Regions from separate parts of the Vibrio sp. 1F263 genome, predicted to be linked through region 1. Evidence: predicted binding sites of a transcription regulator. Region 1 holds the regulator's gene; each other region holds the start of a gene.

Evidence for each region. The regulator PurR, encoded in region 1, represses purine synthesis genes. The targets are predictions, from matches to a motif close to TNANGNAAACGTTTNCNTNA.
Region 2: the regulator PurR is predicted to act here: its motif matches at 1,673-1,692, upstream of ACED25_RS13540 (NupC/NupG family nucleoside CNT transporter).
Region 3: the regulator PurR is predicted to act here: its motif matches at 2,038-2,057, upstream of folD (bifunctional methylenetetrahydrofolate dehydrogenase/methenyltetrahydrofolate cyclohydrolase FolD).

Annotation. Positions count from the first base shown of each region.
Region 1 covers NZ_JBGONI010000001.1:75,273-78,554, reverse strand. Annotated here, with positions in the region: gene ACED25_RS00350 (TVP38/TMEM64 family protein) at 1-111, opposite strand, end outside; gene ACED25_RS00345 (TfoX/Sxy family DNA transformation protein) at 266-856, opposite strand; cyclic di-GMP riboswitch class I at 984-1,069, opposite strand; gene purR (HTH-type transcriptional repressor PurR) at 1,240-2,244, opposite strand; gene torD (molecular chaperone TorD) at 2,563-3,210, opposite strand.
Region 2 covers NZ_JBGONI010000019.1:73,716-76,997, reverse strand. Annotated here, with positions in the region: gene ACED25_RS13545 (cation:proton antiporter) at 1-241, opposite strand, end outside; gene ACED25_RS13540 (NupC/NupG family nucleoside CNT transporter) at 427-1,626, opposite strand; gene ACED25_RS13535 (LysR family transcriptional regulator) at 1,832-2,752, opposite strand; gene ACED25_RS13530 (lytic transglycosylase domain-containing protein) at 2,905-3,282, opposite strand, start outside.
Region 3 covers NZ_JBGONI010000019.1:77,622-80,903, forward strand. Annotated here, with positions in the region: gene ACED25_RS13545 (cation:proton antiporter) at 1-950, shown strand, start outside; gene folD (bifunctional methylenetetrahydrofolate dehydrogenase/methenyltetrahydrofolate cyclohydrolase FolD) at 1,102-1,959, opposite strand; tRNA gene ACED25_RS13555 (tRNA-Arg) at 2,171-2,247, shown strand; gene aroC (chorismate synthase) at 2,518-3,282, shown strand, end outside.

The DNA of each region.
Region 1 (3,282 bases):
CACAGCTTGCTGGGCTTTTGCATTTTCAAGCGTTAAGTACTGGCCGAAATTGACGCCTAACAAGACGATGGTTATGACCAACACAATACCCAATATCATTTTTTTACTCATTGATACTTCCTCTAAATTTTCAATGCATACCATTAGTTTTTCAATGTAAACCATTAGTATAGATAGACAGGCAAAGCATAGAATAACTTTCACCAGATATAAAAAAAGCCGCAAAAATGCGGCTTAGTTATCTAGATAGTTTGCACTGACAATGTTAATTGACGTGATTGATAAGCTCTTCACGACGTTGCTGCGGTATAACAGACCAATGTGTACCATTGATCGCGCCTTCTAGGGCCCATAACAGTTCAATACTGACAGAAGACGCGTGCGATTCTTTGATGGCGTTAAATGCGTTTACAGAGCCAGATTCATATAAACGTTCTACAGAATCGATCCCTGCCTTTTTCAACATCCGCTCGGTGGCGAGTCGAAGGTTAGGCAGATCTTTGAGTCGAGTTGGTTTAGCAGAAGATTGTTCAGCTTTCTCTTCTTTAGCAAAACCTAGAGACGTAGTCGCAAGCTGCAAGATTTTCTCTTGGTCTTGCCATAAGCCTTCAGGTAAAGCGAAATATTTAGTAACGACAGGAAAACCACGTTTTTTGTAGACGTACGGTTGAAATCCTTGTTGTTCGAATTGTTGCGTTGTGCATTTGTCAGCTCGTATATGCAACTGGTCATTCACAACCAGGGCAAACATAGTGTCATCAGCAAAAAGCCCGAATCCACCAAACATTGAGCGTGACTTAATTTTTCCTAGGGGCTCAAATAATTTCATTGAGTCCTTTAGTATCGGTTTATCCATGTTATTTATCTCGGTGTATTTGAACTACGCCACCAAATAAGCAGGTCCGAGAGATTAGCAAAATGTTGCAATTAAATTGTCAATAGGCTGTAAATTACTAAAGTATTAGTAGTTACTGCATTTTGCCATCGGTAACCCCGCTACCATACCAACGAGTGGTTTAGGCCGGAAGCTTTGCGTCCCACTTTTTCAAGTGGTTTGCCCTGTGCGTGACTGGGTTATTAGAATAAAGTTTTTGTTGAATTAGGCTCACACTTCTTATTTCAAAATGTGATGTTGCTTCAATTAATGACCTTTGAATTATGCATGCAAGTGCACTTTGTTTGTTGAGGAAAAAAACGCACCTAAAGGTGCGCTTGATTAAACTAAACTCATTACATCAATTAATTTAACGTTTTAACTGTACTTCGCTCAACAATTTCAGGGTGCATTTCGAAGACGCGTTTCTCGTGGTCTTTGTCTTTTATACGCTCTAGTAGTATTTCGAATGCATTTTTACCAACACGGCGCTTAGGTTGGTGAACCGTCGTTAACGGTGGAGAGAAGTATTCAGCCAATTCTATGTTGTCGTAACCGATCACTGAGATATCTTCAGGAATACGAATGCCTTTTTCTTGTAATCGACTCATCAGTCCTAATGCCATCGTGTCGTTAAAACAGAATACTGCGGTAGGGCGATCTTTCATCTCAATGATTTGGTCAGCAGCAATCACAGCTGTGTCACATTCAAAGTTGCCTTCGATGATCATATTTTCATCGGCAGTAATCTTCGCTTCATTGAGTGCGCGCTTGTAACCTGAGATGCGTTCAACACACGCTGCTTTGTCTAAGTGGCCACTTAAACATGCAATCTTGGAGTGACCGCGCTCAATGAGGTATTTGGTTGCTAGGTAGCCACCTTCTTCAGAGTTATCGATGATCTTATCAGCCTGAGAGCTTTCAGGGCCCCAGTCCATGATAACTTTAGGGATGTCTGCGTGACGGTCTAACATCTCTCTTAGTTCTTCAGTCAGGTCAGAACACATAACTAAGATGCCATCTACACGTTTCTCTGCAAGCATTCGAATGTAGTCACGTTGCTTTTCGTAGATACCGCCCGTATTGCACAAGATCAAAGTGTAACCTTGACGGTAGCAGTAGCTCTCAACACCATCGATAACTTCAGAGAAAAATAGGTTAGTTGATTGAGTCACTAGCATACCGATGGTGCGGGTTGTATTGCACTTCAAACTACGAGCAACGGCACTTGGCGCATAGTTCAGTTCGTCTACGGCTTTGTTTACTTTTTCTTGAGTCGCTTCAGCAACAAAGCGAGTTTTGTTGATTACGTGAGAAACGGTTGTTGTTGATACGCCGGCTAAGCGTGCGACATCTTTTATAGTGGCCATGTTTTTATCCTATTAGAAGCTACTTTCCCAAAGTACGGAATGAAGTAGCCGTTAAGCTACCTAACTAAGAGCTTAAATTTGTAGGGCTCTTTGGGTACTAAAGTGCTAAAAAACAAAAAACCGCTATTGAGCGGCTTGTCTTAACACCGAAATGCTCTGAACTTCAATAAGTGTAGCATTTCGTGAATGTTTCATATTTTATCGTTTGCGGTCACAATTTTAGACTGACTAGAAATTACTCGCAATAAAATTCACCCAGAAATCCGGGTGAATGGTCACAATTCTATTGAATTTATTTATCGAGTCGTCAAAAAAAGCTTATTCGCCAGCTAGGTATTGAGTGTCTAATTTACAGAATGCCAATAGCAGGGATGAGACTGATGCGTAGAAACCGAATGTGTCAATGTCATGACATTTAACGTTGAACTTTGGTACCCAAGTAAGCAGTTGCTGTTCGATAAATTGCTGTTGAACAGCAAAGGATTTCTCTAGTTCTTCTTCTAGTTCAGTTTCGTTCGAACGAATGATTAGATTACCTAGGAAATCGAGTTCGATAGCAATGTGGTCAGCTGGCTCTTTTAGGTCTTGGTTAACCACTAAGTTGTGTTTAGCCATGATCTCTTCCATATCTTTTGCTGGCTTATCGTTCAATAGGCCAGTTTGGCCGATATACATAGAAGCGTAAGGAAGTGCGCCATGTTTATCAGTCTTTAAGAATAAGTCACAGAAGTCAGCAGACAATTCTAATTGAGCATCTTCACGTGTTTGTAGACGGTTTAGCGCATCCACTAAGCTATCAATCGCCGGCTTTAGTGTTTCATTTTCACCTAAACCAGTTAGGAAAGAACGAATTTCAACAGAGTGGTAGTGATCGAGTTCTTCTTGAGTGAGCTCTTTAGCGAACAAGCTTGATAGCCACCAGTATATTTCTGCTCGTTGTTCGTTGAATGCTTTCGTATCTTTCATTTCTTAGATCCTGATTTAGTCTTGTGGTGTGTGTATACCTAGCATCGTCGAGTGATTTATGTATAGGCACAC
Region 2 (3,282 bases), on a different contig from region 1:
CCTTGAAATTCAGGGTCAATGCACCTTCAAACAGAATAATAGCGACACCTAATGAAATCAGCGGAAATAGCACGTCACCAAAAATGGCATCGGGATTAAGGATGTTAAGACCGGGACCTAAAAGTAGGCCGACAATAAGAAGAGGAAGAATAGCAGGAAGACGTAAGCGCCAGCCTAACAATTGACACGTTAAGGACAGCAGTCCAATTAACGCCAAGGATGAAGTAATCGACAAATCCATTTGTGCCCCTAAAAAATTTGCACCACACCTTGTGATACAAACCTATTTGCTGAAACAAGAAAGCCTATGTCATTAAACTATAGGCTCTCTTTTTCGTGCTAACCGAATATTAGTGTGATTAATCAGTCACTTTACTATAGGGGAAATAAAGTGACTGACTCATCCACTCTGTACTTATTATCTAGCTACAGAGAAAGCACCACGCCAGCGATCGCAGCGCTCATTAAGTTGGCAAGCACACCCGCACAAATCGCTTTGAAGCCATATTGTGAGATGAAAGAGCGACGCTCTGGAACTAAGCTACCCAAACCGCCAATCAGAATCGCCATGGTAGAGATGTTAGCAAAACCACATAGTGCAAAAGTAACGATCGCTTTTGAGTGCTCACTCAGTGCATCTTTTACGTCCATTAACTGGATGAAAGCTACAAATTCGTTCACAACAATCTTATTACCGATCAGCGAACCTGCAACCACAGCTTCAGACCACGGTACACCGATCAGCCATGCAACGGGTGCGAACACATAACCTAGGATAAGTTCGAAGCTTAGGTTTACGCCAAACCAGCCACCAACAATACCTAACAAGCCATTCAGCATCGCAATCACACTGATAAAGGCTAGAAGTGTCGCACCCACCGCAACGGCAATACGAAGTCCAGACATAGCCCCATCTGCCATTGCCTCAACTACGTTTGTTGCTCGTGGAATCTCTACACCAGACTCAATATCTTCTTGAACATCCTCTGGGCTGCCTGGTACTAAGATTTTAGCCATCAATAGACCGGCTGGTGCCGACATGAATGCCGCAGCGATCAGATAGTTTAGGTCAACACCCAGCGATGCATAACCCACTAGCGTGCCGCCAGCAACAGAAGCCAAACCACATACCATCACAGCAAACAGTTGTGAGTCCGTCATATGTTTTAGGTAAGGCTTAACCACCAATGGCGCTTCGATCATGCCAACAAAAATGTTTGCCGTTGCAGACAGTGACTCCGCACGACCTGTGCCTAGAAACTTCTGCAAAGCACCGCCGATTATGTTGATCACCTTTGGCATAAAGCCGATGTGATACAAACCTGAAATCAATGCAGAGAAAAAGATAATGATGCCGAGAACATTAATAGCGAAAACAAATCCGTTATTCGTTAGGCCACCGAATAGGAAGTTAATCCCCTCTTGACCGTAGTTGATCAAGCTAGACACCGCACCAGTAGCTGCATTCAGCGCTTCTTTACCCATTGGCACATAAAGAACCAATAGCGCGAATGAGATTTGCAGTAAGAAAGCCAAAGAGACAGTTCTTAGCGGGATATTTTTTCTGTCCGTAGATAGTAACCAAGCGGCTACTAAAATAGTGATAATTCCAAGTAGGGAAGCCATATGCGTCAACCTAAAAGTTGTAGGTAGGAAAGGCGACGCATTGTATAGAGGAAATCGTTTGCGGCAAGGTGCGGTTGTTAATGTGATGTTGGGATTATCAGCAACTTGCCCAAGATTAGATTAAAGCATTGAATTTTAATGGATTAACTTGTTCAAAAAGCATACTTTTTCCATATGGAAATTATATTTATGAATTAGGAAACAATTAACGATGCAGCTCAACGCAAGTTTTGAGGTTTTTGTCCCAATACGTCGGCGAACCAACATGCTGTTTGATGAACTCAATCACTGCTGAAAGCTTCTTTGGCATGTTCTTTCGACTCGGATAGACGGCATAGAATGGCATCAACTGACTGGCTCTCCATTCTGGTAATACTTGGATTAACTTGCCTGTTCTAAACTCCTCTTTGACTAAATAAGTCGCCAAATAAGCAACACCCCACCCAGATACAGCTGCGTCTCGTACCGCCTCAGCCAAATCCACCGAGTAATCGCCCGCCACTTTGACACTGAGGTTTTCTTGCCCGTTATCAAACGCCCATGACGTGTAGTCTCGTTCACGGCTGCGATAGATAAGACAGTTATGGTCAATCAGATCAGATGGCACATGAGGAGTACCAGCTTTAATCAGATAATCCGGTGATGCGGCTACCACAAATTGGCTGTCGGCTAAACGCTGCGCTATATAACCTTCTGGCAGGTCTTCATTATTGGTGATCCAAAGATCCAAGCGCTCCTCAATCATATCCACTTTGTAATCGAACAAATGCACTTCAATTCTCAGCTGCGGATAGAGCTGTCTGAGCTGATCAATCGCTGGAATGATATGCAGTGTGCCAAATGACTGAGACAAGCCTATGCGGAATATTCCAGAAATGTCGTCACGCTGGCTATCCATATCCATTTGAGCCGCTTTCACCGTATTGAACAGCTGCTCACAATGTTGATAGAACACTTCCCCTGCTTCAGTTAGTGTCAGGCTGCGTGTGGTTCGTTGCACCAGCTTGATACCTATCGAATCCTCGAGCAAAGCAACTTGCTTACTGATGTGAGACACCGACACATTCAAACTTTTTGCTGCACTGGTAAAGCCTTCATGCTTGATTAACGCATGGAATATCACCATCTGTGCGGCTCTATCTGTTAGCACAAGGCCACCTTTAAAAATCTCTGAAATATAAAAGAAAAAGGACTCCGAAGAGTCCTTTAGTTCGTTCTGCCTATGGTAGGCCAAATGCTATTCAAAGCGACCTAAATCTGTTAATCAAATTAGGTCGATTAATCAAACTTAATTCTGTCTGCTAAGTGGCTAACTGCCAAAGCAAAGTAGTAAGAACGATTCCACTTCATTAACACATTGTAGTTGTTGTAAATGAGGTAAGAACGGCCAGTTTCATCGTCTGGCATAATTAGCCAAGCTTTAATATCTTCATCAAGCGTTGGTAGTGGGCGATCGTCAAAGCGCTTAATACCGAGCTCAGACCACTCTTTTAAGTATTTCGCTTTGTCTTCGCCTCGGCCTTGCATTTCAATAGACACAGTCGACGGTACGTGAACCTGACGGCCCCAAGTATATTTGTCATCCCAACCCGATTGGCTGAGATAATTCGCCGCTGAAGCAAATACATCCTCTTCAGTACCCCAAATATCTTTCTT
Region 3 (3,282 bases), on a different contig from region 1:
CTGGGACTTTCCTTTCGATAGGTTGGGGCGGTATTGGCTTATTAGCGGTCGTCATGCTGGTGGCTCGTCCTTTGAGCGTGTGGATCAGCGGGATCGGCACGGATCTTACTTCAGCAGATAAATGGTTTTTGAGCTGGATGGCACCTCGCGGGATCGTTGCTGCCGCAGTTTCTTCTCTGTTTGCTATCAAACTTCAAGAGAAGCAATTGATTGAAGGGGCTGATCTACTGGTGCCAATGGTGTTCTTGGTCATCATCGGTACGGTTGTGATTCAAAGCCTTACCGCAAGTTGGTGGGCGAGAAGGTTGGGTGTGACTCAAGAGAAAGCGCAAGGGGTTATCTTCTTTGGCGCGACTCATTTTGCAAGACAGTTTGCCAAGGTGCTGGCGACACACAACATCAACAGTGTACTTGCCGATACCAACTGGGAAAGCATTCGTTTGGCGCGTATGGATAACCTGAGTGTCTATTTTGGTAATCCAGCCTCAAGCCACGCGGAAAATAATCTGGAATTGGACGGGATAGGGCGCGCGATGATCGTCTCGCCTTATCGTCAAACCAATCCATTAGTCAGCATGCATTATCAAGATGAGTTTGGTGAAAATAAGGTGTTTGAGCTTGAATCGACAGAAACTAAACACGAAAGGCATTCAGTGAGCCGAGATGGTAACAGAAGCCTGTTTTCGGAAGGAATTACCTATTCCAAGCTTAACTCCTTGATGGCTCAAGGCAGCCAAATTAAGAGCACGGGATTGACCGATGCGTTTGACCTTAATGAGTTTAACGCGCTGTATCCTAAAGCGATTCCACTCGGTGTGATTACTGGTGGTGATTTCCGTTTAGTAACACAAGGTTCTGATTTGGAAAAACTCATATCAACGGAGTGTGCGATCATTAGTTTATTGCCGCCTTCTGAACAGACGGAAAAAATCGAGATACCAGATAAGTAGCAACGAGCACTGCATCAGAAGCGAGTTGCCCTGATTCAAAAAAGCCGCAACGTTCATCACGTTGCGGCTTTCTAATTCTGCTCTAGCTTGTTTTACTCTAGGGCGAGGCAATTCATGCCAACGGTATTACTATCGAAGCTGTCATTGCGGACTATTTCGAGTGAAACTGCTCACAAGCGATCATTGTGTTCTCAATTAGGCTTGCTACAGTCATTGGACCAACACCACCCGGAACTGGTGTGATGAAGCTTGCGCTCTCTTTCGCGACATCGTATTCAACGTCGCCAACGAGTTTGCCAGATTCCAAACGGTTGATGCCTACATCGACCACAACAGCCCCTTTCTTAATCCAAGCACCAGGAATGAAGTTAGGCTTACCAACTGCTACCACAACAACATCTGCTTGACGTACATGACCCTCAAGGTCTTTGGTGAAGCGGTGACATGTTGTCGTCGTACAACCGGCTAGAAGAAGCTCTAACGTCATTGGGCGACCTACGATGTTTGATGCGCCAACCACAACCGCGTGTTTGCCACGTAAGTCGATGTTATAACGGTCAAGCAGCGTAATGATGCCTTTAGGCGTACAAGAGCGAAGCTTAGGCATACGCTGAGCCAAACGACCTACGTTGTATGGGTGGAAGCCATCAACGTCTTTTTCCGGCGTGATGCGCTCAAGAACTTGAGTGCTATCAATACCAGCTGGTAGAGGAAGTTGAACAAGAATACCGTCAATCTCCGGGTCTTCGTTCAGTTGGTCTACCAGTGTTAATAATTCGTCTTCTGTCGCAGTGGCTGGCAAGTCGTAAGATTTAGATACGAAGCCAACTTCTTCACATGCTTTACGTTTACTTCCTACGTAAACCTGAGAAGCAGGGTCTTCACCCACTAAAACAACCGCTAGGCCCGGAGCGCGTAATCCAGCTTGAGTGCGAGCTTTTACACGAGCCGCAACTTCAGAGCGAACCGTTTGAGAAATTAGCTTTCCATCAATATTTTGAGCAGTCATGAATTTCCTTAGTATTGATATTCAAGTTAGTGGCTGATGTTTTTGGCGCATTATTCCAGAAAATCTTTTTGATTACCATCAAGCAAACGTTTGCTTTGTTCTATTTTCCAACACTTATAATCTCATTGCCCTTTTTTTACTCACTTGGATCAGAATGTTACACAAAGCCGTTGCTTTACTGATTCGAATTCGTATAATCCTTTCCTGTAGCGCGCCCTTAGCTCAGCTGGATAGAGCACCTCCCTTCTAAGGAGGTGGTCGAAGGTTCGAATCCTTCAGGGCGTACCACTATTTAAAGAAACCCGATAACTCTCTGAGTTGTCGGGTTTTTTGCTTTCTCACCATAATAAAAACAATCATCTCCGATCGCCACTCATTTCCCCTCGTTATTCATTTCATTCGGCTGATGTAATAGAAAGTTAAAATTGTTGGTTTTTTGGGGTTTACATCATTTGGTAATAAAGCCAATATGAATTCACGAAGAATAGACAAGTAAAGCTGTTAGCCCGTAGGTTTAGGAATCAAACCTTCTGCTCAATGGCTGATTTAGAGGAAGTAATGGCAGGAAACAGTATCGGACAACATTTCCGCGTGACTACGTTCGGAGAAAGTCACGGTATCGCACTAGGATGTATCGTAGATGGATGCCCACCAGGATTAGAAATTACCGAAGCAGACCTTCAAAGAGATTTGGATCGTCGTCGCCCAGGTACTTCTCGTTATACAACGGCTCGCCGTGAAGCGGATGAAGTGAAAATCTTATCAGGTGTATTTGAAGGCCAAACTACGGGTACTTCTATTGGTCTATTGATTGAAAATACAGACCAACGCTCTAAAGACTATTCCGAAATTAAAGACAAGTTCCGCCCTGGCCACGCTGATTATACCTACCATCAAAAGTACGGTGTGCGTGATTACCGAGGTGGCGGTCGCTCTTCTGCTCGTGAAACTGCAATGCGTGTTGCGGCAGGTGCGATTGCGAAGAAATACCTTAAGCAAGAATTTGGTGTTGAAATCCAAGCTTATCTTTCTCAAATGGGTGATATCTCAATTGATAAAGTGGATTGGAACGAGATCGAAAACAACGCTTTCTTCTGCCCTGATGCCGACAAAGTGCCTGAATTTGACCAACTGATTCGTGACTTGCTAAAAGAAGGCAACTCGATCGGTGCGAAGATTCAAGTGGTTGCGACTAAAGTGCCTGTAGGCCTTGGTGAGCCAATCTTTGATCGTCTAGATGCAGACATCGCGCACGCTCTAATGAGCATCAATGCGGTGAAAGGTGTTGAGATTGGTGATGGCTTCGATGTCGTCAACCAACGC